DNA from 4 places in the Clostridium sardiniense genome. Region 1 is predicted to be linked to each of the others. Evidence: riboswitches for the same ligand, from Rfam matches in the RefSeq annotation. Region 1 holds a riboswitch; each other region holds the start of a gene.
The links. A riboswitch is a leader RNA that binds a small molecule or an ion and turns the genes downstream of it on or off. The one in region 1 is predicted to bind lysine.

Region 1 (8,321 bases):
TATACAACACGATATAGAAATAGTTTAACTACGAACTTAGGAAAAATAAATTTTGATATATATATTATCTTAGGAAAAATAAATATTTATTTAAAAGAATTCGCTTTAAATAATAAATATAATAATCACATTTCTTTAGAACTTAGGGTATTTTTTGGAGAACTTAAAATATTAATAGATTCTATACTTAAAAGAATTGAAACAGATGACTCTTCTAAAAATATAGTAAAAGATATAGATATATTTATATCTATATATTCTAATATATCATACTGTAATTATCTAACATCTATTTTAAAAGAACTTCAAAACTCTATAAAAGAACTATATAACTTAAATAAAAAAGATATTAATAAGAAATATATTACTTGGAAAAGATCTGATATTGATAGGATTAAAAACTATTTTATAAATAATTTTTATTTTGGGTCAATTAGGCTTAATTTTGCCCTTAGAATTTCTATAACCCTTTCTTTAACTATATTTCTAGGTAATATTTACTCTATATACAAGTTTATTTGGGTTGCAATTACAATAATGTCTGTAATGCAGCCCTATTATGAAGATACAATAAGTAAAGGAAAAGAAAGATTGAAGGGAAATTTTATAGGAATATTTCTTCTAATAATTGTATTAACTATTTCAGATAATAAGTATTTAACTATTATAATATTAATTATTTCTCTTTATTTAGCATATGGATTTAAAGAATATTATAAGCTTTCAACTTTTACAGCTATGGCATCCATATCTGTAGCCTCCTTAAATACTTCACTTAACGTTATAGCCATACATAGAATTATATTTATATTATTAGGTGTTATTATAGTTATAATTACGAATAAATTTTTATTTCCTTATAAACTTAAAACAGGAATATATCATCTAATTACAAAGCTATTAAAATATAATTATTTTCTGATAGATGCTTGTATTAATGATAAGCAAATAAGAATACGAGATTTAATAATATTATCTACTCTTTCTTCTGATAAATTATATATGAGAAACTTAGAATTTAAAGATAACCGTGTAAATTTAATAATTGAAGAAACCAATAAAACATTTATAAATATCGGATATAATGAACTTATTTTGAAAAAGGGGCATCAAAATTGATGCTCCCTTCAGGTGTATATAATAATGTAAAACTAAAGATTAGATGACATCTTCTGTTTCTATCTTATTACCTTTTTTATCTAATTCTCTAATCCATTTTTGTGCAATTCTTTCTTCATGTTTTTTGAAGTGTTCATACTTTTTAACTTCTTTTAATGAATGTTTTAACTTTTTATCAAGCTCCTTAGTTTCTAAATCACAATCTTGGAACTCTGCATATATTTCTCTTAAAGCTTTCATTTCAGCTCTCTTATCTTTAACTCCCTTTAGATTGTCTAAAACTCTCTTTAATTCTTTCTTCTTGCTTGTAAGCTTAGGATCTTTTCCCTCTTCTGCTATTGCAAGTAATACTTCTAATCTCTTTTTAAGATGTTTTGCTGTTATATCTTGAAATGTATCCTCTATCCCAAAGCTTCTTAAAAAGTCTTTAAATTCTTTGATATTTTCATCATCTTCTCCTGATAAAATCTTTTCAATTTCTAATTCACTAACTTCTTCTACTACCATTTTGTATTCCTCCTAATAATTATTAAGATAAATACTAATGATTCAATCTAGATCCTACCCTCTAGCCTCAACCTTTAGTGTCTATCTACCTTCTATATTCTTAATTTTACTCTTTTAAGAATACAAAAATGTGATTTTAATCACATTTGAGATTAATGATATATTAAGTGTGTAACAATACAAGGTATTTTTACTACAAATAATTAACTATTTAAATGTACTGTATACTTTAAAGACTATGTCTAAAAACTTATCCATATTTCTCTATTATTTTATACGAAAAGAACCATTTTAACTATCTATAGTTAAAATGGTTCTTTTTCCTACTATCTTCTATGCTTCCTATGAGATTTTTCATTACTATACCCATTATCATTTGATGAATTATTCATATTTTGCATAAACATCTCCATAATCCTCTTCATGTCTTCTTGATTTATATTATTAGGATTAATATTGTTTAAATTCATATTATTTGGGTTCATGTTATTTGGATTCATGTTATTATTATTCATATTATTTGAATTCCTACTATTTGAATTTCTATGATTTGATCTATGATTTCCATTGTTTTGATTCATATTTCTATTCATATTATTCATAGTATTCTGATTACCCATACCGTTCATATTTCCCATCATATTCATCATCATATTCATTAATGGATTTTGTCCTTGCATATTTGATCCTTGCATATTATTCATTTGAGGTGGCATGTTATTTCCCATACCGCCCATTGGATTTCCCATACCTCCCATTGGATTCATTCCACCAAGTAGCATATTCATAAGTCCTCCCATTGGATTTCCCATGCCTCCCATTGGATTTCCCATTCCACCCATTGGATTTCCCATGCCTCCAAATAGCATGTTTAGTAATGGATTCATACCATTCATATATATTATCCTTTATATATTAATTCTCTCTATAATATATTGGGGGTTAATTGTTTTTGCTACATTTCTTTTAGTTACTTTAATATTAATTGAATAAGTGATTTTTGAATTTCTTCTGAATACTTTCCGCTTCTAAATTCTCTAACTACATCTTCTTTTTCTTCATTTGCCAATCTATCTTTTACACATTTTGGAAACTCTATATACTTATCTATTATATTAAATTCATCATCAACTTTTAATATAGTTGGTATTCTACTCTCTCCTAAATTATTTTCTAAAAATTCTTTATAATTCTCAGTCTTAAAGAATTTAATATTTATGTTTTTATTTAATTCTTTAAGTCCTAATAATATAGGTATTGCAGTTGCTGCATCTCCACATCTAGTTTCTGAAAATACTGCAACTTTAATTTCTTTATCTATTTTCTTTAGTTTATCTAACCCATAATCACAAATTTTAGAAACTCCTGCTTGTTTTTTAATCATCTCCATTTGATCTGAAGTTGCCTCTTCTAAAAATTTATTATAATCCACTCCGTCATTAAAGTTCATATAAACACCACCCTGTAATTTATTATTAATAAGAATATCACTCACAATATTAAGTTTCAACAATTTTTATTTTTATATACAAAAAAACTTGTATCAAAATTGATACAAGCTTTATAAAATACTATGCTAATTCTAATGCAACTTTCATCATATTAGTAAATGCAAGTTGTCTTTCTTCTGCTGTTGTTACTTCACCAGTAAATGGACAATCTGATATTGTCAATATACATAAAGCGTTTACACCAGCTCTAGCAGCATTCATATAAAGTCCTGCTGATTCCATTTCCACAGCAAGCACTCCCATCTTTTGCCACTTCTTTAATCCATCTAATCCTTCTTCTCCGTAGAATACATCACTTGATAATATATTTCCTACTTTAACATTTACATTTAAATCTCTAGCTGAATTAACTGCCTTTTCTAATAATTCATAACTTGCAGTTGGTGCAAATGTTCCTGGTAAATTAAACTGACTTGCAAAGTTTGAATCTGTACATGATCCCATTCCTATTACAACGTCATGTAATTTTAAATCTTCTTGAATAGCTCCTGCTGAACCTATTCTTATAAGATTTTTAACTCCATAAAAATGTATTAATTCATAAGTATATATTCCTATTGATGGAATTCCCATTCCAGTTCCTTGCACTGATATTCTCTTTCCTTTGTAAGTTCCTGTATATCCATACATTCCTCTTACAGTATTATATTGAACAGGGTTCTCTAAGAAAGTTTCTGCTATATATTTAGCTCTTAATGGATCCCCTGGTAGAAGCACTGTTTCTGCTATATCTCCTAATTTAGCGTTATTATGTGGTGTTGGTACTAATTGTGTCATAAAACAATTCCTCCTTTGATTTTCTGTTGTTATTATAGCACATTTATAATAATTTGAAAACCTTTTCTGATATTTCATAATGAATCTCTCACTAAATTTTAGTGAGAGATTCATTTATTTATATAAAATATATTAATTTTCTTCTAAGATATTTTGAGTCACATTTTCTTCGCAAACTTCTTTAGTTACATCTCTTTTCAGCGTATCTACCTCTAAATCTACATCCTGTAACTTAACTATTTTTGATTTATGTTTTATCTTATAACAAGCCCATAAAATTATAAATAGCGGTATTCCTATATAAGATGAAATTATACCCATCCAGTCTATCCCTTCTGGTTTAATATAAGAAAAGCCTTGACCTACAATAACTACAGCACAAAGTAATAGTGCTATTATAGGACCTATAGGAAACATTTTAGCTTTGTATGGTAAATTACTTAAATCTTTACCTTGATATATATAAGCTTTTCTAAATCTATAGTGACAAGCTGCAATTCCAAGCCAAGCTATAAATCCTGCAAGTCCTGATGCTGCCACAAGCCAAACATAGACTGTACTTTCTGCATAAAGTCCTGTAAGGAAACAAGCTGATGCAATAATTGTAGTTAATATTATAGCATTTGTAGGTACACCTCTTTTATTTAATTTTGAAAATACCTTTGGTGCCATTCCGCTCTTTGCCATAGCATATAACATTCTACTTGATGCATACATTCCTGAGTTACCTGCTGATAAAACTGATGTTAATATAACTGCATTCATAAGAGATGCTGCACCTGCAATACCTGCTTTTTCAAATACCATAGTAAATGGACTTGTGCTAACTCCAGCTTGTGCTGATGGTATTATTAATCCAATAACAAGTATTGTTCCTATATAAAATATAAGTATTCTCCAAAAAATTGTATGTACTGCTTTTGGAATTGTCTTTTCTGGGTTTTCTGACTCTCCAGCAGCAATACCAATAAGTTCTGTACCTTGGAATGAGAATCCTGCAATTAAGAATATTGAAAAGATTGATTTAAAACCTCCAACAAAAGGCCCCCCATTTGCATATATATTCTTAAATCCAACTGTATCCCCATTCATAATACCAAATATCATAAGTACTCCAACAACTATAAATACAATAACCGTAACAACTTTAATTCCTGCAAACCAAAACTCAGACTCTCCATAGGCCTTTGAAGATAAAAGGTTTAATCCAACTATTACTACTAAGAAAATACTACTCCAGATTATACCTGGAACATTCGGAAACCAATATTTCATAACAAGAGATCCCGCAACCATCTCTGTTGCAATTGTTATTGCCCAGTTATACCAATAATTCCATCCAAGGGCAAATCCTAATGCTGGATCAATAAATTTAGATGCATATGCACCAAAAGAACCTGATATCGGCATATACGTTGCCATTTCTCCAAGACTAGTAATTAAGAAGTATACCATTATTCCAATTATTCCATATGCGACTATAGATCCTCCAATCCCTGCTACATGAATACTATCTCCCATAGCAAGAAATATTCCTGTACCTATAGATCCACCAAGTGCAATCATATTTAAATGCCTTGCCTTAAGACTTCTTTTTAACTCACCATTCTCTGTTTCACTCATTTAAATTCCTCCTTAGTTTATAACGAAAATAAAACCCTGAGGAAAATATCACTCAGGGTAATAAGTCAATCGTATTAATATACGTATATAAACTAATTAGGACCTTTGAATGATAGCTCTCCACAAAATATTTGTGACAATCTAGTACATATTATGTATTAGACCAGCAATACAACCTTAAAGCATCAGTTGAATACTTCGGCAAATTTACCTTTCCTATTAATTCATTGTGCTTACCTCATTAATAGTACTATTTAAATTTGCACCTCTACCTCAATTATTATTCATTTTATTTTCTTTTTTAATTATGTTCTAATTTTTTTTAAAACTCAATACTATTATTGTCCTATTTTCACTTTGTTTACATTATAAATTTATGTCATACTATTATTTTTCTTAATTATAAATGAATGATCCTCTCTATTTTACTTACTTTAAAATATATTTATAGATTATATTTTATATGGATACTATTTAATTCAGCTTTGTTCATTCATTATTCATATATACCCACAATAAATGTTATTTGTCCCTCTATTTTCCTAAAACCCTCTTTTATTTTTAAGCTCATCGCTATAATATTTAGTAATTATATAAAAAAACTACCTTAATTAAGGTAGTTTTTTTCTTATCTTGTAGCTATTAAAAACTTAGTTTTTATTCCTTGTGCAGTAAACATTTCTTCATGCTCTGTTTTAACATTTCCCTCAAAATCACTATTGTGAAGATCATATGTTATATATTTTATATTTAATCCACTCTCTTTAAAATACTCTAAAGATTCTTCAAATAACTCATCATCATCTGTTTTAAACCATATCTCACCGTTACTTGTAAGGAATTTTTTATAATTTTCTAATTGTCTAGTATGAGTAAGCCTTCTCTTTTTATGTCTCTCCTTTGGCCATGGATTGCAGAAATTAATATATATTCTTTCTATACTATCTTCTTCTCCAAGTATTTCATCAATTAATAAAATTTCCTGTGCCATAAGTTTAACATTATCTAAACTTTCTCCTAGCTCTTCAAAGGCTTTTTCTATATTTCTTTTTGCTAATACTAAAACTTCATCTTTTATATCTATAGCTATATAATTAATATTCTTATTGTGTGATGCATGTACTGCCATAAATGTACCTTTTCCGCATCCAAGTTCTAAATAAATAGGTTGTTCCTTTTTATAAGAATTATTCCATTTTCCTTTTAATTCTTTTGGATCTACTATGAAAAAGTCACATGCTTCTAACTCTGGTCTTGCCCAAGGCTTTCTTCTCATTCTCATCTTTATGTTCACTCCATTTTTATAATTATCATTCCTATTATACATATTTTAAATATTATTAACAATAGAAATTAAAATTACTTATTATCTATAAGATTTTTAAGTTCTTTAAAGTGAATATGTTCTTTATTGTACTTTGCATGTGGGAAAGCTTTTAAAACTCTTCTATTTTGTTTTGCTTCATTTTTAAGTGAATCTAATTTTATCATAACCTTATTTAACATATCTATATTTTGTCCACTATTTTTTCTAGTAGCAATCTCCATCTTAATCTTTTCAAATTCAGCTTCTGTAAATTGCTTAAACTCTATATTTAGATCCTTTAAGTCACCCTTAATATTTTTAAGTCTATCCAAATGCTCCTTTAAGTGAATTAAGTGTGCTACCGTAAATGTTAAATCTATAATAAATATTATAATTATAATAGTTGACAATGGATATATTATACTTGATGGTATACTACTTACAGAATCTCTAAGCATAGGTTCTAAGATTTCTACTATAAAAAGAGCTAATACTCCAAAGAATATAGAATTTTTTAGGCAAACCCTACCATTTATATTGAATTTATAAGTAGAATAATCCCACCACTTCATATGAAATAATTTTTCAAGAACATAAGAGGTTATATATTCTAATACAGATGCTAATATCATTCCTCCTAAAAATACTTTAATTGGACTATTACCTATTCCATGAAGAAATTTAATTACTATAACTCCTCCAAATCCATATATAGGACAAACTGGACCATATAAAAAGCCTCTATATGTAAATTTCTTATCTATTATAAAACAATAAATTGTTTCAGCAACCCACCCTAAAAAACTATAGATTGTAAAATATATTACAATTTCTCTCAAAATAAAAACACCTCCATTATATATAATTATATACCTATGAAGATGATTTATGTTTAATGATTCTGTTAATTTTGTTTTCTATTCCAATAGTCAGCTATACTATCTTTTAATTTTTTAAATTGTTCCCCATATATGTTGGATCTCATATCTGGGAATGCTCTCATTAATCTATTTTGTATACTTGATTTAAGTTGCATTTTCTTGAAATTATTATAAGTATCTTCAAATTTAAATTTGAAATTCTTAATATCTTCTGTCATCTTAAGCTTATTAAAAACTTTATTAAATTCAATATCATTAAATTTATCCATTGAAATCCCTAAACTTTTTAATTCCACATTAATTTGTGTAATTTTTCTAAGCATCTCATTCATATCAACTAATGAAGTAACTGTAGCAATTATATCTACAATAAATATAATAATTATGATTGCAGCAGATATAAATACATATTTATCTGGTATTAATGAAATTTTCTCTATAACAAATGGATTAAGAATTTTAATTAAAAATAATGATAAAAATCCAAATATAACTGAATTTAATACACAAATACGACCCTTATAATTTAATTTATAGTTTGAATAATCCCACCATTTCAGGTCAAATGCATTTTCTAATATAACAGCAGTAATATAT
Region 2 (8,321 bases), on a different contig from region 1:
TACCCTAGTTACTAAGAATTTATCTCCTATATTTATAGTAGGTTCCATAGAACCTGTAGGAACATCTACTTTAAATATTAAGAATTTGTTTATCATTATAGCCAGTAAAACAGCCACAATTATAGGAGGTAACCACTCTCTTATAAATTTATTATCCATACTTCCCCTCTTTATACCCTTTAGTTAATTTTTTATATTACTTCATTCTTTATTATATCCTCATAGCTCTCTCTTTTACATATAACTCTTGCTTCTCCATCTTTAACCATAACAACTGCTGGTTTTGGTATTTTATTATAGTTGTTAGACATTGAATATCCATAAGCTCCTGTTGACATCATTGCTAATAAGTCACCACTTAAAACTGATGGTATCTTTATAGCATTTAATAATATATCTCCTGATTCACAACATTTTCCTGATATTGTTACCTTTTCTTTTGAATCATATATAACTCTATTTGCAACAATACATTCATATCTTGCTTTATAAAGCGCTGGTCTAATATTATCTGTCATACCTCCATCCACTGATACATACTTTCTTATTGATGGAATATTCTTTATTGATCCTATTGTATATAATGTAGTTCCTGCATTCCCTGCAATTGAACGCCCTGGTTCAATTACAAGTGTTGGAGATTCTAAATTAATTTCCTTACATACTGCATCAACTTTATCTAATATAGCACCGCAATATTCATTTGTTTCTCTAGGCTTATCTTCCTTGCTATAGTAAATTCCAAATCCACCACCTAAATCTAACTCTCCAATTAAATATCCTGTTTCATCTTGTATTCTCTTAATTAAATTAAGCATTATTTCAGCAGCATCTTCATATGGCGTTAGCTCAAATATCTGAGATCCTATATGACAATGTAACCCACATAGATTTACATTTTCTAGTTTTATCGCTCTTTTTATTGCATTTATTATATTATCTCCAACTGGTGCAAACCCAAATTTTGAATCTATCTGACCAGTTTTAATATACTCATGAGTATGTGCTTCTATCCCTGGAGTTATTCTAAGATAAATATTTTGTGATCTCCCATAATTCTTTGCCATTTGATTTAGTTGTTCTATTTCAAATAAATTATCAACTACGAATGTTCCCACTCCTAATTGTACACCCATTTCAATTTCTTCTAATGTTTTATTATTTCCATGAAATAATACTCTATCTAACGGAAAATTTGCTTTGTATGCAGTATAAAGTTCTCCCCCTGATACTACATCCAAACAAAGTCCTTCTTCTTCAATTAATTTACACATTGCAAGAGTTAAGAAAGCCTTGCCTGCATATGCTACTTTATTTCCTCTTTCTTTACATTTAAAAGAAGTAATATACTTCTTACAATTATCTCTTAACAATTGTTCATCCATAACATATAGAGGTGTTCCAAACTCCTCTACTAATTTTGTTGTTTTTACGCCTCCAATTACCAATGTATTCTCTTCTGTTTTCATATTACCAAATAGTTTCATAATGATTCCTCCACTCTATTTAAGTAAAACAAAACGCCACAGATTAAACTGTGACGGGTAATAGCGTGTGGTTATAAGGTCTATTATTACGTATAAGAATATTACTTACTGCTAAGATGCAATAGGTGAAATAATCATTGTAACTTTTTAATCCTTGTAGCTCTCCACGATATGTGACAGTGATGCATATATTATATACACCCCCAGCATAATTACCTTTGCTAATAATTACACTTCGGCCAATCTTCCTTTCATCTTTTATCATAGTCTGCAAAACTCCTAAAGATTACTCTTAATCTTGGCACCTCTACCCTAGGTTTGTCTTCAATTTTATATTATATTTTATACAACTTGTACTAATTATGATACCATATTTTTATTAATTTACAATACTTTTTTGAAACTTTTTCTAATTTTTTCTATAATTTTCTTTCTCTGTAAACATCCATTAAATCCCCCATTATTTCCGCTGATGATGGTGGTGTATAACTTATTGCATTTGCGCCTGCTTCTATTGTCTCTTGAATACTTTCTTGTGTTGGCCCACCTGTTGCTATTATAGGTATTAATGGATATTCTTCTCTTATCCTTCTTATTATTTTAGGTGTATCTTTTCCACCTGATACATTTAATATAGTTGCTCCTGCATTTAATCTTTCTTCTATATCTGTATCTTCTGAAACAACAGTTACAACTACCGGTATATCTATTGTCTTTCTTATTCTCTTCACTATGCTATTTGAAGTTGGAGCATTTACAACTATTCCTATTGCTCCTTTAAATTCTGCATCTAATGCTAAGTTTACAACCCTTCTACCTTGAGTTATTCCCCCACCAACTCCACAAAATACGGGAACATCCGCAGCTGTTATTATGGCTTCAGTGATTTTAGGCTGGGGGGTAAAAGGATATACTGCCATTATTGCGTCTGCATTTGTATTCTTTATCATTGCAACATCTGTGGAAAACATTATAGACTTAACTCTCTTCCCAAATATTTTTATTCCACTACACTTCCTTATAATTGCTGGTGCTTCAATTATATGATTTCTCAAAGTCCCTAAAATCTCAGGTACATACCTTTCATTATCCTTATTCATTATTATCCCTCCAAAATTATGTATTAACTTTACACTATATTATATATCCAACTTTCCTTTGTGGAAATATTATATAGTAATATTTTAATTATTTTTCTAGCTAATATGACTAGTTTTGTAATATAATATTTACAAATAATAGAATAAAACGAGGTGAAAAGACTGTGATTGGAAAGAAAAAACTCTTCTTACCATATAAAATTTTATTGGTTATTTATTTATTTTTTATAGTTACAGCCTTTATTATTAATTCACCCCATGAGATCTTTAATGGTTTGAAGAAAATTCTCTTAACCCCTGACATATTAATTACTGATTATGTAGAGATTGGTGGCATAGGAGCTACCTTAGTTAATGCAGCACTAACTAGTATAATAAGCATCTTTATATTAGTTCTTGTAGGTATAAAACCAAATGGTTCAACAATAATGGCTTTATGGCTTATGACTGGCTTTTCTTTCTTTGGAAAAAATATTTTAAACATATGGCCTGTTATGTTTGGTGTTTATCTTTTTGCAAGATATCAAAAACAACCACTACTTAATTACACATTAGTTATGCTATTATCCACAACCCTTGCACCAACAGTTAGTCAGCTTAGCTTTACTTCAGATAACCCAATCTTAGGATTATTTTTTGGTTCAATTATTGGTGTTTTTATAGGATTTGTTTTAACTCCTATAGCAACACACTGTATATCTTCCCATGCTGGATATAATTTATACAATATAGGTTTTGCATGTGGACTACTGGCAACTCTATTAATGTCTTTATTTAGATCAATAGGCATTGACTTTAAGACTCAATTAATTTGGAATAAAGGTAATAATGAATTCTTTCTTGTATTTATGATAATAATATGCCTTTATTTAATTGGTATTGGCCTTTATTATGGAAGAAATACAAAAAATAATTTAAAAAGGATAAGTAAACAATCTGGTAAACTTGTGTCAGACTTTTACCTACTTTTTGGAGAGACCGCTTATATTAATATGGGAATAGTAGGTCTATTTGCTACATTCTATTTACTACTTATAGGTGGAGATCTAAATGGTCCAACCCTTGGAGGAATATTTACCATAATAGGTTTTGGATGCTTTGGTAAACATATAAGAAACATAATACCTGTTATGATTGGTGCAACTCTTGGAGGGTTTATAAGTATCTATTCCATATCTGACCCTGGAATATTACTTGCAATACTTTTTAGTACCTGTTTAGCTCCTATAGGCGGTAAATTTGGCTGGAAGATTGGTATAATTTCAGGAATACTTCATGTAGCATTAGTTACAAATGTGGGGTACTTACATGGTGGTCTAAATCTTTATAATAATGGTTTAGCCGGTGGATTTGTAGCTATGATTTTAATACCTATTATTACTACATTTAAAAGAGAGGTTCGTAAGGATGAAATTTAAAATTGAAAAAAATCTTAGGATAATAAATGAATTAATGTCCTTTTGCTATCACTTTTTAGCAGAAGACATAACTGTTAATGTAAAAAATATAGATAATACATCTAATATAACTATAGATGCTATTATTGATAATTTCCCTAAAGATGATTATGATAACTTAGTTCAAACATTGAACATCCCTCGTCAGCATGAAGTTGAACAGTATTACTGGCACCTTGGTGGCGAAAGTGAATTTGATTGTGAACTTTCTCTTGTAGGTATGATGGTTGATAGCGCAAATATTAATTATGAAAGTAATGTACTTCATATAGAACTTCAAAGAATAGAATCACATTAATATATTTCTATAACACTTATTTCAAAAAGAATAAAACACTATTGTAATATTACAATAGTGTTTTTTATCTATATATTTTATACACATATATCTTCCTATCTATTTAGGTTTTGTCATTTTAAGTGAAGCTCTTTCTCTGCTTGAATGTACAAGCTAATACAATAATAGAAAATATAGTATTTCCTATAAATGGTTGGCTATTATAATTGCTAATACCATTTAAGCTTGCGAATAAAAATAATATTGAGTATATAACCATCATCCAGTATCCCCATATCTTCATCTTTAAATATCCATAAGCCATTATAGCCGTAACTAATATAAGGGCTACTTTAAATATACCCTCTGGTATATATTGCATTCCAAACCTAATATTGAAATTGATTTCCTGTTTAACTCCAAATGTTAAAACCAAAATTATTGCTCCAAAGATATAAAAATATCCTATTAACTTTATAACTATTGATTTATTATTCTCCACCATTCTATCACGCCCCTTTTACCTAATTATACCATATAGGGCATTTATAACATATTTCAATACACTCTTTACAAAAAAATAAGTAATACTATACTTATCTAAATTTATGAAACATAAATTTATAAATTAATATATAATACTACTTATCTTTTATCTCTAATAATTATTATTTTTCTCTAATATCAATAATCTTCTTAACAACTTTTGTTCCTATTTTATCTTCTTGCATTTGTGCTAAAGCATCATCTATTTTAACCCAGCCAATGCCTTCAACTTCATCAGATTTTTTTATTTCACCTGATTTATATTCAGCCATAAAAGTTATCATTAAAAGCTCTTTACCTTCCACAAAATCAGATCCTAAATATTTTATATTTTTAGTCTCTATTCCAGTCTCTTCAAGTACTTCTCTATAAGCTGTATCTTCTGCATATTCATCCTGATCTACATATCCAGATATTAACACCTTAGAATTCTTATATATATAACTTTGTTTTAATAAAAGAATTTCATCACCTTTAACTACTCCAACAACAATACATGGTCTTGGAGTATCAAAATACAATGTATTATCAACTGGGCAATACGGAACTTCACCCTCATCCCAACAATTAAACATTTCTAATTCTCTTCCACACTTTGGACAAAATTTATATTTCATACACTTTCTCCCTCTTATAAAACATCAATTACCTCTATTATAAAGTACCCTCTTATCTTTTAGAAGTATGTTTTCTAAAAATTAACTTTAACCTCTTTATTTAAAGTTATACCTTCCTTATCTACAATGCACTCATATACAAATATATCAACACCATTATCACGTGCTTCTCTAAGTGCCTCACCAAACTTTTCATCTCTCTCATCATTAGGAACAAAATCCTTCATATTTTCCATTTGCAATAAAAATAATACTCCAGCACCTCTTCCACTCTTTTTTACATCAATAAGCTCTAATAAATGTTTTCTTCCTCTATCAGTGGGCGCATCTGGAAAGGCAGCGTGACCTTTTTCCTCTAATGTTACACCTTTAACTTCTAAATAATATTCTTCACCTTCATCACTTGATAACTTAAAATCAAATCTACTGTTACCAAAGGTCTTTTCCTTAAGTATATTATTGTACTTAACTAGCTTTTTTATTTTCTTATTTTGAAGAGCTTCAAAAACCACTTTATTAGGTATTTGAGAATCTATACTTATAAGCATCTCTCCCTTGTAAACTGCAACTAAATCATAGGCTGTCTTTCTAGTTGGATTATCTTCTTTCCTTAAAAGCACAGTTGCACCATCTGTTAATATCTCTCTACATCTTCCAGTATTAGGAACATGAACCGTTATATCTTCTCCATTTAAATTTACCTTGGCGTTAAATCTATTTGGTCTACTTATAAATTTAGCTTCTAATATTTCTTTATTATATTTCATTATTAATCTCCTTTTATTTTGTGAATTTTCTAACTTGTCCACATTATCCACAGTTTTTGTCCACAGCTTTGTTAGTAATATTGAGTAATTTTAACACTATTCATTATCATTCTACAATAAATTGTAATTGATAATTGTTATTTCTACAATATACGTTATATTGTTACTTATATTTTATTTTATACATATATATTGTACAAACCTTATTTTTTTTAAATTTTAACATCAAAGAGAACTTATCCACAAAGTTATTAGACTTATCCACATTATTAACACAATCCCCCTTAAACCTCCTATCTTCAACGTTTTCTGACTGTGTATTAAACTTACATATTTTGGATTTGATTTTCCCATGTAATTATTTTCATAATTTTAAAATAGTAAATTTAGAACAGTTTATAGCATAAAAATCTATTTAATTAAGATACTAATCTTATAAGGTAAGGAGTGATAATTTTGAGTGATAAAAAAGTAATGACCTTTAGAGATGAAAACAATAACAAAATTGATTATGAGATTTTAGAGCAAGTTTTAATATCTGGATCAGAATACGTTGCACTAGCTCCAGTTAAGTCTCATGAAAAAATAGAATTATTTAAAATAAAATTTGATAAAGATTGGAATGAATCTCTAGAGGAAGTATCCTCTGAAAAAGAGATTAATATGTTTAAGCAAGTTTCAAAGCTAAAAATGTAATAATGCTACCCTATATAAATATCATCATATTCTATAAAAATTTACTTTTAGAATATGATGATATTTTATTTATATTATTATCTATTTTTACTAGAGCTATAATAAAATTTCATTAAAAATCTAATTCTTAAGAAATCTTATTATTTTCTTAAAATATAAATAAATTCTATTTCACTATATTGCATTGTATAGTACTGAATTGTATACTATAGACATGAAATATTTTACAGAAAGGTTCTGATGCCATGAATACTCAATTAAAAAAAGGTGTTTTAGAGTTATGTGTTCTTTCAGTATTATCTATTAAGGATTGTTATGGTTATGAGTTAATTAACGAAATTTCAAAACATATCTCAATTTCAGATGGCACGGTTTACCCCATTCTTCGGAGATTAACTAAGGAGGGATATTTCACCACATATCTTCAAGAATCTATGGAAGGCCCACCAAGAAAGTATTATAGACTTACAGCACTTGGCTATGATTATAAAGAAAATCTTGAACGTGAATGGTTAGCGTTCCAAAACGCAGTTAACAACATTATTATGGGAGGTTATAAGTGTGAGTAAAAATGAATTTTTATCTATACTAGCTAACGGATTAAAAGATTTCCCTGAAAAAGAGCTTGCAGATATTATATTTGATTATCAAGAGCATTTTACAGTTGGATTATCAAATGGTAAAACAGAAGAAGAAATTATAGATGAACTAGGAAATCCTTATGAATTAGTTTATCAATATAGAAGTGCATACCTAGAAAAGGTTCAAACAACTGAAGATACTACTTCATCATATACTGAAAATGATACAAAGTTTTATGGTGATGTAAAATATGAAGCTATATCTGATGAAGAAGCTACTAAAGAGGGTGAAGAAGATTCTAAGGAAAAGACTTTTGAAGACACTGAAGATTATAAATATAATTTTTCTAAAGAAGAAACCGAAAATAAAAAAGATTCAAGGCCCTTTAAAAACTTTTCATTTAGTGCTAAAGGCTTAATTAAATTTATTTTAATAATAATAGCATTTATTTTTTTAGCACCACTAGCATTAGGTGCAGGAGCCTGTGCCATTGGATTATTTATTGCTTTTGTTGCTCTTCTTGGTGCATTAATCATTGGTGGACTAGCAATAAGTGTAAGCGGAATATTTGTGATGCTTAGCAAAATAGGGATAGTTGTTATTGGTGCTTCAAGTACTCCAGCATTTATTACTGAATTTCCAAACAGCGTAATCATATTATTTATAATAGGTTCACTTGCATTAACAGCTCTTTTAACTATGCTTTCCTACTACCTTATAAAATTGGTATTATTTACGATTATAAATTTATTTAAAAAATCACCTGAAGGAGGTAATTAATATGAGAAAACC
Region 3 (8,321 bases), on a different contig from region 1:
TACTAACGATAAAAAGATTTATATAAAAAAGATTTTAACTAATTATAATTTTAGAATATATGAAACTATAAAAGAAATGAATTTTAAAAATTTACCTAAAATATATGAAGTATTTAGAAATAATGGATCTCTAATAGTTATTGAAGAATATATTCATGGGGATACTTTAAAAGGAATAATAGAGGATAAGGGAATTATTAAAGAAGAAAAGGTTATAGATTACATAATATCTCTTTGTAGTGTATTAGAACAACTACATAATATGAATCCTCCAATTATACATAGAGATATAAAGCCATCAAATATAATTATAAGTAGTGATGATGTATTAAAATTAATAGATTTTGATGTATCTAGAGAATATAAAGAGGGCATAAATGAAGATACTAAAATTCAAGGTACAGAAGAGTATGCACCTCCTGAACAATTTGGTTTTATACAAACTGATGGAAGAAGTGATATATATTCAGTTGGAATACTTATGAATGTGCTTACAACAGGAACTTATCCTAAAAATAAGCTTAATAATGGGTATCTACAGAACATAATAAAAAAGAGTATTGAATTTTCACCATCTGATAGATATCAAAATGTAAGTGAATTAAAAAGAGATTTGCTAATGCTTAAAGAAGAATTTTATAAATCAGTAGATAATATTGATGAGTCTATTGTGGATAAAAATAAAAAAGTGAATTTGTTAGATCTTAATAAAGAAATGAATTTACTAGATCTTAATAAAGGAGATGATGACCCTACTTTAAATGTAAAATTAGAAAATGTAGAAAGTAATTCTGAGGATATTAATAAAAACACATCAATTACTGATGACATTAAAGGTATAAATAAAAGCGGATATAAAGTTTCTATAAAAAACTTTTATAAAATAATTCCTGGCTTTAGGACAGGGGTATTATGGAAGAAAATATTAGCATGTTGTGGATATGGATTTTTAGTGATTGGACTATTTACTCCGACAGAAACTGAAGGCATTAAATCTGCATTTTTAGAAAACTTATACATGGTAGTATCTTTATTAGCACTTATATTTTTATATTCTAATTTTATTAATATTAAAGTTAAGTTACCATTATTAAAAAGTAATAATAAGTTTAAAGTGTTAGGTGGATATATTTTATATACAATAATTATATTCTTTATATTAGGATTACTATTGGAAACTAATAAAATTTAATTTGTATGCTGGTAGCAGACCATAAAATTAATAATGTAATTTATAATAATACCTGTAGCAAGAAGTAATAAGCTACAGGTATTATTTTTATTCATTAGGAGGTATTATAAAATGGAAAAGAGAAGTAAGGTATTAATTATATCAGCGGTACTTGGAGTATTATATTCCATATTTTTAGTAGTTAATTTTGGAGGTGCTATATCTGGAGCATCATCAGATGCAGAAGCTTTAGGAGGTGCTATAGCAACAGCTTTAGTAACACCACATATGATCTGTATTGTTCTAGCAACTATATTTAATGTAATAGGGGCAATTAAAAGTAAAGCAGGATTTGCATTAACTGGTGCTATTCTTTACTCTGTAGGAGGAGTATTATTCTTAATGTATATTCCTTTTGTAATACCTATGATAGTTTTAAGCTTTGTAGGATATGCAAAGGTTAAAAAAATAGTTAAATTATCATAAAGTTATATATGAAAAGGTTAAAGGCTAAGCATTGTTAAATAAACAAAGCTTAGCCCTTTTTGATATATAATATGAATAGGTGTAATATAAAAAGAGAGATTAAGGATATTAAGGAGGAAAGTATGAAGGTTTCAATTTTATATGATTCTAAAAGTGGACATACTAGAGAAGTAGGGGAGATAATAAAGAAAGGCATTGAAAGAGTAGATGGAATAGAAATAAAATGTATGAATATTGAAGAAATTGATAAAGAATTTTTAGATGAGAGTAAAGGAGTAGTATTTGGAACACCAACATATCTTGCAAATACTACTGCAAATATGAAGAAATGGCTTGATGATTCTCATGATATAAATTTAGAAGGTAAATTAGCATCATTTTATGCAACAGCAGATTATATATGGGGTGGTGCAGACACTGCTATTTTAACTTTAATAAATCAGATAATAGTAAAGGGAATGCTTATTTATTCTGGTGGAGCAGCTCTTGGAAAGCCATTTATACATTTAGGATATATAAGTGTAAATGGAGTAAATGATAAAGATATAGATACACCTATGATATTTGGAGAAAGAATAGGTAAAAAAGTTAAGGAATTATTTTAAGTTTTTAAAATAAAAAATAGCCATAAAGATATTTATATCTCTATGGCTATTTTTTATTTAATTATATAAGGTATTGTTGCTAGTGCAACACTTTTTCTAGTTAATAAAGATGCTCTAAGTATTAGAGTAATTTGATTATGAAGGAAGTTATCATGAATTTTAGGGGAAACTAGTTGAGGTAACACAACTAAGACTTTCTCATCACTTGATAAGTCCTTGCACATTTGATCTATATATTTAATAATTGGATTACGTATTTCTCTATAAGGTGATGATAATACTGTAATTTCATTTTTAAATCCAAATTTTTTAAAATCATCAATAAGCTTCTTCGTTTTATCTTCATTTGTAGATATATGAAGAATTGTTATATCTGAAGATATTGACTTAGCATAATTATAGCATTTAACAAAACTTTTATTTAAAGAATCAATAAGTAAAACAACCCTATAATTTGTAATATCTGATTCATAGGTTTTAAGAGTTTCTCCTTCATTTATCTTAAGTTCAGAATAAGTTACATCATAGTATTTTTTTATTCTATACATTATAAAGACTATAATAGGAATTATTATGCAAATAATCCAAGCACCTTCAAGAAATTTAGAAACTGTTATTATAATTAAAGTAATAGCACTTACAATAAGTCCTAGACCATTTACTAAAGCTTTATGCCTCCATCCTTTAGGTCTTCCTTTAAACCATTTAACTAACATACCACTTTGAGCAATTGTAAATGAAATAAATACTCCAATTGCATAAAGTGGAAGTAGTAAAGATAAATCTCCATTAAAAATAATTACTAATAGTATTGAAACTACTGACAGCAAGATGATTCCATTTGAGTAACCAAGTCTTCTTCCGATTTTACTTAATTGTCTTGGAGCAAATCCATCCCTTGAAACTATTGATAATAATAATGGTAGTCCTGAAAAGGCAGTATTTGCAGCCATAAGTAATATTATTGCAGTTGTAAACTGTATTATATAGTAAAATATATTATGACCAAATATTTGAATAGCTATTTGTGATATCTGTGTTTGTTCAGGATTTGGTATAGCATAATATATTGTTGATAGGTAGGATAATCCACCTAAAATTAAAAATACTAAAAGCCCTAATAAATAAAGTACATGCTTTGCATGTTTTTGTGAAGGCGCTTTAAATGCTGGAACAGCATTACTTACGGCTTCAATACCAGTAAGGGCAGTGCATCCAGAAGCAAAGGCCTTTAAAAATATTAAAATTGTTAAATTCTTTGAAAAGCTTGGCAAGCTATATAGTGGTTTAGGAGTAAATCCTAAAACATGTACTTTATATATACCTACAACAATCATAAAAAGTATTGCTATTGCAAAAAGATATGTAGGTACACCAAAAAGCTTTGATGCTTCTCGTATCCCTCTTAAATTACCTATAGTTAAAAAAAGTATAAGTCCTAGTGTTATTAACACTCTATAGTTATAAAGTGAGGGAAAAGCTGATGTTATAGCATCCGTACTTGCAGTACCACTAACGGCTACAGTTAAAATATAGTCGACTATTAATGCTGATGCTGCAAGTAAACTAGTCTTTGTACCAAAGTTATCTTTGGCAACCATATAAGCACCGCCACCAGCAGGGTAGCAATCAATAACTTGCTTATATGAGCAAATTAAAAAGAACATTAATAGTATTATGGCAATTGTAACAAATAGCATATATTTAAAGGCTAATAAGCCCGTTACTGGCAATAATACTCCAAGTATTGCACCTCCAGCATATGCTACAGATGATATTGCATCACTTGATAATATAGGCAATCCCCATAATGTATTAAATGTCTGATTTTTTAAATCTTTTGTCATTAATGGTTTCCCAATTAAAATTTGTGAAATATTCATAAGTACACCTCTAAAAAACAATTTGTTACGATTATAAGTGCTATTATTGAACTAGCTATTAACATTCGCTACCCCTACATTAAATAAGTGTGAAATTTTTAAAAATAAAATCCAGTTTAAAATAAATAGAATTATATATTCAATTTATAAAGTTAAAGAAAAAATCATAAGAGATAATTAATTTATTATATATTGAAATAAAATTATAGAATTGGAAAATAATAAAAATAAACAAAGTATCAAGGAAATGTAAGTTGAATTATGGAATATATTAATTTGATCATTAGGAATTTATAAATTAATGAAAACTTTTAGAATATGATAACTACAGGGATTTGATAGACTTAAAAATTATTTGACATTTTCTGAAATTTTGTCTAAAATTACAATGTCATAATATAATGAATCGGGTAAGATAGAGGTCGCAATAATAATAAGTAATATTAATGAGGAAAGCACTTTGAGTTAATATAAAAGGTATTGTTGCCGAAGTATATAATTAATGCTTTGAGATTATATACTGGGTTTACATAGAATATGTGTAAAACTGCCATAAGAAATTGTGGTGAGCTATCTTTGCGTTTGTAGTGAATATATACAAGCTCAAAGACAGTAGCTCTTTTGGGCTTATTTTTTTACTCTAAAATTGGGAGGGGACAAATTGGAAGAAAGAAACTTAAAAAAAGAGATTAGTCTATTTATGGCCACCATGCTTGTTTGTGGTAATATGATTGGATCTGGTGTATTCATGCTTCCTGCAACATTAGCACAACTTTCAGGACCACTTGCAACAATAATTGCTTGGATTATAACATCAGCTGGATCAATATTAATAGCGATATCTTTTGCAAATCTTGGATCAAAGTATCCAACGACAGGTGGAGCATATCAATATACAAAAATAGCATTTGGAGAATTTACAGGATTTTTAAGTGCATGGCTTTATTGGAATGGTTCATGGATTGGAAATGCAGCTATAATTGTAGCACTTTCAAGCTATAGTTCAGCAGTTATTCCAGCACTACGGGACCCATTTATTTCAATAATATATACAAGTGCTATTTTATGGTTTTTTACTATAATAAATATTATTGGGGTTAAAAAGGCTGGAAAACTTCAAACTATAGCAACTGTATTTAAAATTGCATTCTTTGCTATATTTATAATAGTAGCTTTCCTAAACTTTGATGTAGCAAATATTATGCCTTTAATTCCAGATGGAAAAGGATTTTCAACAATTTCACTTGCGGCAACATCAACACTTTGGGCTTTTGTAGGACTTGAAAGTGCAACTGTTACTGCTGGAGAAATAGAGAATCCAGAGCAAAATGTTAAGAAAAGTACAATTTATGGAATGATAATAGCAGCTGTAATTTATATGTTAATTAGTGTAGCGAGCATGGGTGCTATGCCAAACGGAGAACTTGCAAATAGCCAAGCGCCTCTTACTGATATATTAAGCAAGATTTTAGGTAGTTCAATTGGTAAACCAATTACAATTGCAGTAGTTATATGTATACTTGGAACAACTATAGGATGGCTTCTTTCAACTGCACGTGTTGCTTTTGCAGCTGGAGAAGATGGAGTATTCCCTAAATTTTTTGGAAAACTTCATCCTAAATATGGTACTCCTGCAAATGCTTTAATAGTGGGATCAATATTAGTAAATATATTATTAATTATGAATTTCCAAAAGAGCATGGTTTCAGCATTTACATTTATAACTATACTTGCAACACTTTCGTTTTTACCAATATATCTTTTAACATCAGCAGCAGAAATAATGTTAATGTTTAAAGGTGCAAAAGAATTTAACTTTAAGATTTTCATAACAAAAGCTATAGTTCCAATTTTAGCTTTTATATATTCAATATGGACAATATATGGATCAGGTGCAGAAACTGTAATGTGGGGCTTTATATTAATGCTTATAGGGGTTCCATTTTATATATATAATTATCATAAAAATAAAATTAATAACAATTAAGATATTATTTTTAAGAAATTATAAATACCTTTTTATTCTAAAAAGAATAAAGAGGTATTTTTTTTATGAAAAATATGTCCGCCATATAGATACAAAAAATAAAGAATGTGCGAAAAATAGATATGTAACAAAATAAGTCTGATAATGAATTGATAATAAAGTTGAAGTAATTTTAATAAAATGTTAATTAATCGAGGAAAAATATTGAATTTACGAAGAAAGTCATAAAGAAGAGGTAAAAAATACTTTAAATTTCAAATATAGAAATAAAGATGATATAATTAAAAAGAAATTATGAATAAATTAATAATAATATGTCTAAATAATAAACAAGGAAAAGGGGTTTAGAAATGAAAGAAGGGAAAAAACAAAAAGGGTCTTTTATTGAAAAGGTTGGGAAAAAGATACCAGATCCAGTAATAATATTCATGGTATTATATGCAATAGTAATTACTGCAACTATATTCATGGGTGGAATAAAATTTGAAACTTTAGGTGCAGATGGTGGAACAGTTGCTTATGAAATAAAAAATATGTTCCAAGCAGAAAATTTTAGATGGATATTTGATAATGCACTTTTAAATAACTGGCTTGCTTATGGTGGCGGAGTTTTAGGAACAATACTTATTGTAATGCTTGGAGTTGGACTTGCAGAAGAGTCAGGATTATTAACTACATTAATTAAGAAAATAGGACTTAAAGTATCAGATAAATTTTTACCTGTAGTTTTAGTTTTCTTAGGAATAATGAGTAGTATTGCAACAGATGCTGGATACATAATATTAATACCACTTGCTGGACTATTATATGTTGGATTAAAGAAAAATCCATTGATAGGTATGGCAGCTGCTTTTGCTGGGGTATCAGCTGGATTTAGTGCTAACTTAATACCTGGAACTCCAATTGATGTTATAGTTGGTAATAATGCTAAGATATTTGCAGAGGGACAAGGTGTTCCATTTTTATCACAAAGTGGACAAGCATTAAATCCTGCTACAATGCATTATATATTTATAGTAGCATCAACTGTTTTGTTATCAATGGTTGGATACTTTATTACTGCTAAATTCATAAAACCGAGATTAGAAAAAGAAACGTATGTTGTTCCAGAAGATATGGACTTATCAGATTTCTCAGTTAAGGTTGAAGAAAACAAAGGATTAAAATTTGCAGGATTTGGTTTTTTAATAGGATTAGTTTTAGTTGCAATTCTTTACTTTGGGCCATTAGCACCTTTTATAGGAGAAGATGGAGCAAAAGTTAATCCGTTTATGGATAATGTTATATTAATAATTACATTCTTATTCTTTATGCCAGGATTATTCTATGGTAGAAAGGTAGGCAAGTTTAATAATGCTATGGACATAGTAAGAGCTATGTCAAAGCAAATGGGTGGAATGGGATATGTTTTAGTCTTAACATTCTTCTCATATAATTTCTTAGCACTACTTAGTTATTCAAATATTGGAACTTATATAACATATTTAGGAGCATCATTCCTTCAAGGACTTGGTATAGATAAATATCCAATAGTTCTTTTAATAGGATTTATTATAATAACTTCAATAATAAATCTATTTGTTGGTGGACTAACATCAAAGTGGATGTTACTTGGACCTATATTTATTCCAATGTTATATCAAGTTAACAATAATTTAACTCCAGAGTTTGTATCAGCTGCATATAGATTAGCAGATTCATCGACAAATGTTATTTCTCCACTTATGTCATATGCTGGAATAATACTTGTATTTATGAGAAAGTATAAGCCGGAATATACATTAGGAGATATGATCAGATTAATGTTCCCATATTCAGTTGGATTCTTAATATGTTGGACAATTCTATTAATTGGATTCTTTGCATTTGGAATTCCATTAGGGTTTTAGCTAAAAAAGACTTCAGTTTATTTAAACTGAAGTCTTTTTTACTGAATATTATTTTTTATAATCATAAAATAATTTAACATAAATTACCATGGCAATTAATATCTTTATAATATATGAGTAATATTACATAACTTTTTTAGATGTAATACAAAATTAAAGATTGAGAGGGGTTTTATTATGGAAAAGGCTTTAATTAGTCTTTGTATGATATGTAAAGATGAGGAAAAAACAATAGGAAATGCATTAGAAAGTGTTAAAGATATGGTTGATGAGATAATAGTTGTAGATACAGGATCCACT
Region 4 (8,321 bases), on a different contig from region 1:
AGGGTTTAGATATGAGTATAATATTGATATAAGAAATGGACAAAATATAGTAGAAATAGAAACAGATAATATAGGTGATGGTGTATTAAGTTTCATAGCAAAAGGTGATGATACTGTATTTGGAATATATGGGTATAGTAATTATGAAAATATAGATATGGGCATAAGAAAAATAAAATATGATAGGTTAAATGATGCTAATAGTAAATTCAATTATGATATTGTAGGATATAGAGGAGAAGAGACAGAATACTCTTTTAAGGTAAAATTAGATGAAGAGAGATTTAAAGGAGATAACTATGGGTATAAGGTATTTATAGATAATAAGCTTGTAAAGATAGATGGAAAGTGGGGCAAGATATTTAAAAGAAATAAAGATGTATTACAAGATACATTTAAATTTAATCTCCCAAAAGAGAGAGGACAATACGATTTATATATAGTAAGGACTATAAATCCAATTAGTAATGTTAATCCACATGAAGAAATAATTTTTAAGTCAAAAATTATTGTTAACTAGATGTAATAATAAAGCTTTATTTTTCATAAATTATATTAACTTATAAAGAAATACAAAAATATATATTAATATAGAAAAACAGTATCAATATTAAATATTGATACTGTTTTACTCTACTTAAATTTAAATCTATCGACTATTAGTGCAATTGCATTATCTCCTGATACATTACAAGCAGTTCCGAAGCTATCTTGTGTTATATATAGTGCTATCATTAAAGCAAGCTGTGCTTCACTAAAACCTAAATTAGCTTGAAGCACTCCAAGTGCTGCCATAACTGCACCTCCAGGAACACCAGGGGCAGCAACCATAGTTATACCAAGCATTGCTATAAATCCAGCAAATTGAGGAAAAGTAAAATTCATACCGTTTAGAAGCATTACTGCTATTGAACAGCAAGTAAGAGTTATAGTACTACCTGATAAGTGAATAGTTGCACAAAGTGGAACAACAAATTCTCTAACACCTTTTGATACACCATTTTTTTCAGCAACATCAAGATTCACAGGTATAGTTGCAGCTGATGATTGAGTACCAAGAGCAGTTAAATAACCAGCAACCTGATTTTTTAGGAGAACAAAAATGTTCTTTTTACTAGCAGCACCAGCTATTAAAAATTGGAATAGTATTATACAGAATTGAATAGCTAGTATAATTAAAAATACCTTCCAAAATACAGAGAAGATAGTTTGAACTTCGCCTGTATATGTCATATTTGCAAATATCCCTAAGATATGTAATGGGATTAATGGAATAATAATTACTTTAATAACTTTTTGAACTATTTCTTGAAATTCTAAAGCCATATTATAAAGAGTACGACCTTTTTTTAATGATGATATACCAAGCCCTAAAAGAAAAGCTAAAAGTAAAGCTGTCATAACAGGCATTATAGGTGGCATATCAACTATAAATAGAGATGGTAGAAGTCCTTTTTCTGGATTACTTGCACTAAAAGATTCAGCCGCAGTAATAAACTTTGGAAAAATATTTGAAGAAACAAAAAAAGCAAAGAATCCTGATAAAAGAGTTGATCCATAAGCTAATAATGTTGTAAATCCAAGCATTTTACCAGCAGAGCCACCAAGGTCTGCGATACCACAAACCACAAATCCTAATATGATAAGTGGAATTATAAATCCAAGAAAATTACCGAATAAGGAATTAAAAGTAGCTAATACTCTTATAAATCCTTCGGGCATAAAGTTTCCAATTAATAAACCTAATATAATTGCTATTATAAGCTTAGGAATTAAACCTAATTTTTTCATATGTATTCCTCCTATGGACAAGTGTATTTTATATGATATTATAAGAATATAGAAAAGATGTCTATTTATTTAACATAAAAGTATAATATAAGGAGGAAATAAGAATAAAAAGAAGAATAACAATAATTATATGTATATTAGGAGATAATATGCCTATAAATTAGAGTAATAAGCATAAATTAAATTATACTAAAAAACAGATTGTGGGATTTGTTTTTAAAAGTACAGGGGGACGATATATATGTCAGAAGAAAAATTCTACATAGTTAATGAGAATGTATTACCAAACGTATTTTATAAGGTTATTGAAGTAAAAGAATTATTACACACAGGAAAGGTCAAGGATATTTCAGAAGGGGTAAAGAAGGTTGGTATAAGTAGAAGTACTTATTATAAATATAAAGATGCCGTTTACCCAATGGCTGAAGGAGTTAATAGCAAAAAAATAACAATTGTACTATTGCTTTCTCATGAATCAGGAGTATTATCAAAGGTATTAGACTTTATTGCAACTAGAAAACTAAATATATTAACAATAAATCAAGATATACCAATAAACATGACAGCTAATGTTACTATAACTCTAGATGTTTCTAAGATAAAAGGCGATGTTAAAAGGTTTTTATATAAAATGAGTGAAATAGATGGAGTAATAAAGGTTAGGGTATTAGCTGTTGAATAAACATTTGGAGGGATCAATATGAAAAACGAAGTATTTGAATTAAATAGGAAAAGGTTAGCAGAAAAGCTAGAGGATAATGATTTAGTAATTCTTTTTGCTGGTAATGCACCAAAGAAAACAGCAGATGAAAAATATGATTTTACACCAAATAGAAATTTTTATTACTTAACAGGAATAGATGAAGAAGATCATATACTTGTCATGGAAAAGAGTAATGGAAGTATAACTGCAAAGATGTTTATAAAGGAAATTGATGAAGAAAAAGAAAAATGGCTAGGCAAAACTATAAGAAAAGAAGAAGTATATGAAATAAATAAGATTGAAGAAGTTTTATACTTAGGAGAGTTTAAGGGTTATTTGAATAAAATTTTAAATGAGAGTGTAGAAAAAACTATATACTTAGACTTAGAAAGAGATGGTTTTAATAGCCTTCCTTCAGTAAGCAATACTTTCTGCAATGAATTAAAGAATAGATATTCACAAGTAACTATAAAAAATATATTTCCTATATTAGCTCCTTTAAGATTAGTAAAGAGTCCTGGAGAAGTAATAGAAATGCAAAAAGCTATTGATATAACAATTAAAGGCGTTAAATCAATAATGAGAAATATAAAACCAGGTATGAAAGAATATGAGCTTGAAGCGTACTTTGAATTTGAATGTAAGAGAAGGGGAGTGCGTGATTATGCATTTAAGACTATTGCAGCAGCAGGTAAAAATGCCACAATTCTTCATTATGTAGATAATGATTCAGAGGCTAAGGATGGAGATTTAATATTATTTGATTTAGGAGCACAAGTTAATTATTATAATGGGGATATTTCAAGAACCTTCCCTGTAAACGGAAAATTTACAGCTAGACAAAAGGAAGTATATGAGGCTGTTTTAAGAGTTAATGAAAGAGTAATAGATGAATTAAAATCAGGTGTGAACTTCTTAGATATTAATAAGAAGTCAAGGGATTGGATTGCTGAAGAATGCATAAAACTTGGTCTTATAGAGGATAGGAAAGATGTATCAAAATACTACTGGCATAGTATAGGTCATAGTCTTGGACTAGATACTCATGATGTTGAAAATCCAGGAAGAAATACTACTCTAGAAGCAGGTATGGTATATACAGTAGAACCTGGAATATATATAGCTGAAGAAGGAATAGGAGTAAGAATAGAAGATGATGTATTAATAACAGATGGTGGACACGAGGTTCTTACTAGAGATATGATTAAGAGTGTAGAAGATATAGAAGCATTCATGAGCAGATGTTAATAAAATAAAGATAAAGTATTAATAAATTATTGACAATAATTTGAAAATAATGTATAATAGCATTAATTTAATAAGTGAATAATGAGAAGAGGTAGAGGCGCGATATTTAAGAGTACTATCATTGAGGTAAGCACTTAGAGATGATAGAAAAGGAGATGTCGCCGAAGGATATAGCTAATGCTTTAATGCTATAATCCTGGGCTTATGTAGAATATGCATAAGACTGTCACAATTATATTGTGGTGAGCTATCATTCAACGGATTTTTACGTATATAGTAGAACCTTGAGTGTTATCTCAAGGTTCTTTTTTGCATTAAAGAGCAATAAATGATGGGCCTCTAATATTCACAAAAATTATTTTGAGGGGGATTCAATCATGAAAAAAAGAAGTTATTTAGTATTTTTATTAACATTCATCTTAATGATGAGTATGTCAACAGTTGCTTTTGCAGCAGAGGTTGATCCTGGAACTATAAATGCAGATAAATTTGGTATCTGGACGATAATTCCACCATTAGTTGCAATTGTATTAGCATTTATAACTAAAAATGTTGTTATTTCGTTATTCGTTGGGGCATTAGCGGGGTGCTTTATGCTTCAAATAGTAGATAATAATGCATTTACGTCATTAATTCAAGCATTTCTAGACTTTATCCAAAGGGTTCTAAATTCACTTGCAGATCCTTGGAATGCTGGAATTATACTTCAAGTATTAGCTATAGGTGGTGTTATAAATCTAGTTTCTAAGATGGGTGGGGCAAGAGCCATAGCAGAGGCATTAGCTAAGAGAGCTAAGACGCCAAGAAGCGCTCAAATGACAACTTGGTTCTTAGGATTATTAGTATTTTTTGATGATTATGCAAATTCACTAATTGTTGGACCTATAATGAAACCTGTCGCAGATAAATTAAAAGTCTCAAGAGAGAGACTAGCTTTTATAATAGATGCTACAGCAGCTCCAATTGCTGGACTTGCTATTATATCAACGTGGATTGGGCTTGAAGTTGGACTTATAAATGATTCATTTACTCAAATAGGAGTAGAGGTAGATGCTTTTGGAGTGTTTTTAGACACTATACCATTTAGATTTTATAATATATTAATACTTGCTTTTGTTGTAATTACAACACTTATGCTTAGAGATTTTGGACCTATGAGAAAAGCAGAGATTAGAGCAAGAAAAGGAATTAAAGATAAAAAAGCAGAGCTTGAAAGCATAACTGTAAATGAAGAGATGGAAGTTAAAGCAGGGGTAAAGCTAAGTGTATGGAATGCAATAATTCCAATTGGAACATTAATAATTTCAGCGCTTGTAAGCTTTTACTATAGTGGATATTCATCAATAATGGCAGGAAATGATGTAGCTCTTCAAGGAGTACTTACTAATTCACCATTTTCATTCCAAGCTATTCAGCAAGCATTTAGTGCAGCAGATGCATCAACAGCACTTTTCCAATCAGCAGTATTTGCATCAATAGTTGCTATATTAATGGCTGTTTGCAAAAAGATATTTACAATTTCAGAAGCCATAGATGTATGGATTGATGGAATGAAAGGTCTTATAATCACTGGTGTAATACTTTTACTTGCTTGGTCATTAAGTTCAGTAATAAAAGATTTAGGCACAGCTAAATACTTAGTTACATTACTTTCAGATTCAATACCAGTTTTCTTACTTCCAAGTATTATATTTATTCTAGGTGCAGTAATATCATTTGCAACTGGAACTGCGTATGGAACAATGGGAATACTTATGCCACTTGCAATACCTCTTGCACATTCAATATCACCAGAAATGGGGTATATCGTAATAAGTACAAGTGCTGTACTTACTGGAGCGATCTTTGGAGATCATTGCTCACCTATATCAGATACAACCATTTTATCATCCATGGGAGCGGGATGTGATCACATAGAACACGTTAAGACACAAATGTGGTATGCATTATTTGTTGGAGGAGCGACGATTTTACTTGGGTACATTCCAGCAGGATTAAATATACCAGTGTATATTATCTTACCAGTTGCTATATTAGTACTTACAGTGGCAGTAAGGTTTATAGGAAAACCTGTTGATAATGTAGAATAAAATTATTTTTAATAATATAGAATCCCACGGAAGTAAAGCCTGTGGGATTTATTTATAATTTATAAATTATTTGTGTCATCATATGTGTAAATATAATAACTTATATAGAGGAAAAATTTATATTAGGAGACGTATAATGAATAGAAATATTATGAATGGTGGGAATGACCTGACTAATATATTTACTCAAACATTTAATGCGGTTATAAACAATACTGATTTAATTGATGGAATAGTTAATAGCTTATTTAATTCGAATTTTTTGGAAGAGGTTAATGAGACTTTTAGTGAAGGATTCAATGGAGGTTATAATAATGGGGATAGTATAATAAAAGTTAATATAAGAGACGAAAACGATAAATACTTAATAGAAGGAGAATTTCCAGGAATAGATAGACAAGATATAAAAATAGATTATAAAGATAACTATATATATTTAAATGTTAAAAGAAAACAAGTATTTTCTAACGGATGTAATATGGCCATGATGGTAATGCAATTTGGAGATGAATTTAGTAGAGAATTCTTTGTACCTAATGCTGATGCTACAAAGCTTAGAGCTTCATACAAGAATTATAGATTAAGGCTAGAACTTCCTAAGTATAGGAAAGAAATAGTGGGAAATAAGAATGATAACTTAACAGAGAATGAAGATAATATTATTGATGTTGTTGATTACGAAGAAGAATAAATCTGAGATGCTTTGCATTCTCAGATTTTTTTGTTTTGGATAAGCTTGATATAAAAGTATGTATATGGGAAAATATAGTATAAGAAAAAGGGGGCAATATTATGGATATATTAAAGAGAATAGAGTCATTAAGAAGTCTAATGAAAAAAAGAGGAATAGACTATTATATTATTCCAAGTGGTGATGCTCATCAAAGTGAATATGTATGTGAGCACTATAGAGGAAGGGAATATATGTCAGGGTTTACAGGGTCAGCAGGTACTTTATTAGTGGGGCTAGATAAAGCTATACTTTGGACTGATGGAAGATATTTTATTCAGGCTGAAAAAGAACTTAAAGGTTCTAATATAGAATTATTTAAAATGAGAATACCTGGATGGCCAAGTTTACAAGAATGGCTTATGGATAATATGAATTCTGATGAAGTGCTAGCTTTTGATGGAAAGGTGTTCTCAGTAACTGACTATAAGCAATTTAAAAATATAGAACATAAAAAATCAATAAAGATAGAGAGTGATTATGATTTATTAAATGATGTATGGATAGATAGACCTAAGCTACCTATGGAGAAGATATTTATACATGATATTAAGTACTGTGGGAAGAGTACAAAAGAGAAGGTTAGCGAAGTTAGAGAGAAGATGAAAAGCTTAGGAGTGTCAAATTATATAATAGCTTCATTAGATGATATAGCATGGGTTTATAATATTAGAGGAAATGATGTCGAATGTAATCCAGTTGTAATAGGCTATGCATTAATTAAGGAAGATGAAGCGATTCTTTATGTTGATAATTCTAAAGTGTTAGATGATGTAAGAAATAAGCTTAATGAAGAAGGCGTAATATTAAAAGAATATGATGATATAAAAGGGGATGTTAATGATATTAAAGGAAGTGTATTAATAGATCCAAATAAGATAAGTTCATTTATATATACTAATGTAAATGAAAATGTAGATATAATTGAAGGATTAAATATAACAACATCACTAAAGTCTATAAAAAATGATATTGAAATAGAGAATCTAAAAAGATGTCAAATAAGAGATGGTATAGCAATGGTTAGATTCACTAAATGGCTTAAAGAAAATATAGGTAAAATTGAAATAAGTGAGATATCAGCTTCTGATAAATTACAGGAGTTTAGGGCTTTAGGAGAATTATTTAAAGGAATAAGCTTTAACACAATTGCAGGACATAAAGATCATGGTGCAATGATGCATTATTTTGCAACAGAAAAGACTAATTATAAGTTAGAAGAAAAAGGATTTTTACTAGTAGATTCAGGTGGTCAATATTTAGATGGAACTACTGATATAACAAGAACCTTTGTACTTGGAAGGCTTACAGAGGAAGAAAAGAGAGATTTTACATTAGTTTTAAAAGCTCACATAAGTTTAATGAATACAAAATTCTTAAAGGGAACAACTGGATCAAACCTTGATATTAAAGCTAGGGGACCATTATGGGATGAAGGTATAGATTATAAATGCGGAACTGGCCATGGTGTAGGTTTTTTCTTAAATGTACATGAAGGCCCACAAAGTATAAGCCCAGTTCCAAATAAAGTTTCATTAGAGCCAGGAATGATTTTAACAAATGAGCCAGGAATTTATAGGGAAGGAAAACATGGTATAAGAACTGAAAATACTATGCTTGTAGTTAAAGATACATCATCAAAAGAATTTGGTGAATTCTATAAATTTGAAGTAATATCACTATGTCCAATAGATATACAGGGAATAGATATTAAATTACTAGATAATAAAGAAAAGGAATGGATAAATAATTATCATAA

Region 2: another riboswitch for lysine. It lies ahead of lysA (diaminopimelate decarboxylase); the one in region 1 lies ahead of K5V21_RS02880 (amino acid permease).
Region 3: another riboswitch for lysine. It lies ahead of K5V21_RS05665 (APC family permease); the one in region 1 lies ahead of K5V21_RS02880 (amino acid permease).
Region 4: another riboswitch for lysine. It lies ahead of K5V21_RS11125 (Na+/H+ antiporter NhaC family protein); the one in region 1 lies ahead of K5V21_RS02880 (amino acid permease).

Annotation. Positions count from the first base shown of each region.
Region 1 is NZ_JAIKTU010000002.1:231,002-239,322, forward strand. It holds gene K5V21_RS02855 (FUSC family protein) at 1-1,119, shown strand, start outside; gene K5V21_RS02860 (hypothetical protein) at 1,159-1,626, opposite strand; gene K5V21_RS02865 (hypothetical protein) at 1,953-2,522, opposite strand; gene K5V21_RS02870 (thioredoxin family protein) at 2,597-3,076, opposite strand; gene deoD (purine-nucleoside phosphorylase) at 3,198-3,914, opposite strand; gene K5V21_RS02880 (amino acid permease) at 4,047-5,537, opposite strand; lysine riboswitch at 5,643-5,816, opposite strand; gene trmB (tRNA (guanosine(46)-N7)-methyltransferase TrmB) at 6,166-6,819, opposite strand; gene K5V21_RS02890 (putative ABC transporter permease) at 6,897-7,682, opposite strand; gene K5V21_RS02895 (putative ABC transporter permease) at 7,748-8,321, opposite strand, start outside.
Region 2 is NZ_JAIKTU010000001.1:20,587-28,907, reverse strand. It holds gene lepB (signal peptidase I) at 1-159, opposite strand, end outside; gene lysA (diaminopimelate decarboxylase) at 192-1,487, opposite strand; lysine riboswitch at 1,637-1,805, opposite strand; gene K5V21_RS00150 (hydrolase) at 1,907-2,587, opposite strand; gene K5V21_RS00145 (DUF1576 domain-containing protein) at 2,752-4,005, shown strand; gene K5V21_RS00140 (hypothetical protein) at 3,995-4,342, shown strand; gene K5V21_RS00135 (hypothetical protein) at 4,461-4,826, opposite strand; gene K5V21_RS00130 (NAD(+) diphosphatase) at 4,990-5,484, opposite strand; gene sfsA (DNA/RNA nuclease SfsA) at 5,559-6,251, opposite strand; gene K5V21_RS00120 (DUF1292 domain-containing protein) at 6,708-6,947, shown strand; gene K5V21_RS00115 (PadR family transcriptional regulator) at 7,193-7,516, shown strand; gene K5V21_RS00110 (DUF1700 domain-containing protein) at 7,509-8,309, shown strand; gene K5V21_RS00105 (DUF4097 family beta strand repeat-containing protein) at 8,311-8,321, shown strand, end outside.
Region 3 is NZ_JAIKTU010000004.1:121,468-129,788, reverse strand. It holds gene K5V21_RS05685 (serine/threonine-protein kinase) at 1-1,192, shown strand, start outside; gene K5V21_RS05680 (hypothetical protein) at 1,304-1,657, shown strand; gene K5V21_RS05675 (flavodoxin family protein) at 1,780-2,262, shown strand; gene K5V21_RS05670 (APC family permease) at 2,316-4,145, opposite strand; lysine riboswitch at 4,554-4,726, shown strand; gene K5V21_RS05665 (APC family permease) at 4,807-6,132, shown strand; gene K5V21_RS05660 (AbgT family transporter) at 6,483-8,021, shown strand; gene K5V21_RS05655 (glycosyltransferase family 2 protein) at 8,199-8,321, shown strand, end outside.
Region 4 is NZ_JAIKTU010000008.1:133,320-141,640, forward strand. It holds gene K5V21_RS11105 (hypothetical protein) at 1-520, shown strand, start outside; gene K5V21_RS11110 (dicarboxylate/amino acid:cation symporter) at 634-1,791, opposite strand; gene K5V21_RS11115 (ACT domain-containing protein) at 2,033-2,473, shown strand; gene K5V21_RS11120 (aminopeptidase P family protein) at 2,492-3,742, shown strand; lysine riboswitch at 3,827-4,000, shown strand; gene K5V21_RS11125 (Na+/H+ antiporter NhaC family protein) at 4,120-5,832, shown strand; gene K5V21_RS11130 (Hsp20 family protein) at 5,969-6,523, shown strand; gene K5V21_RS11135 (aminopeptidase P family protein) at 6,625-8,321, shown strand, end outside.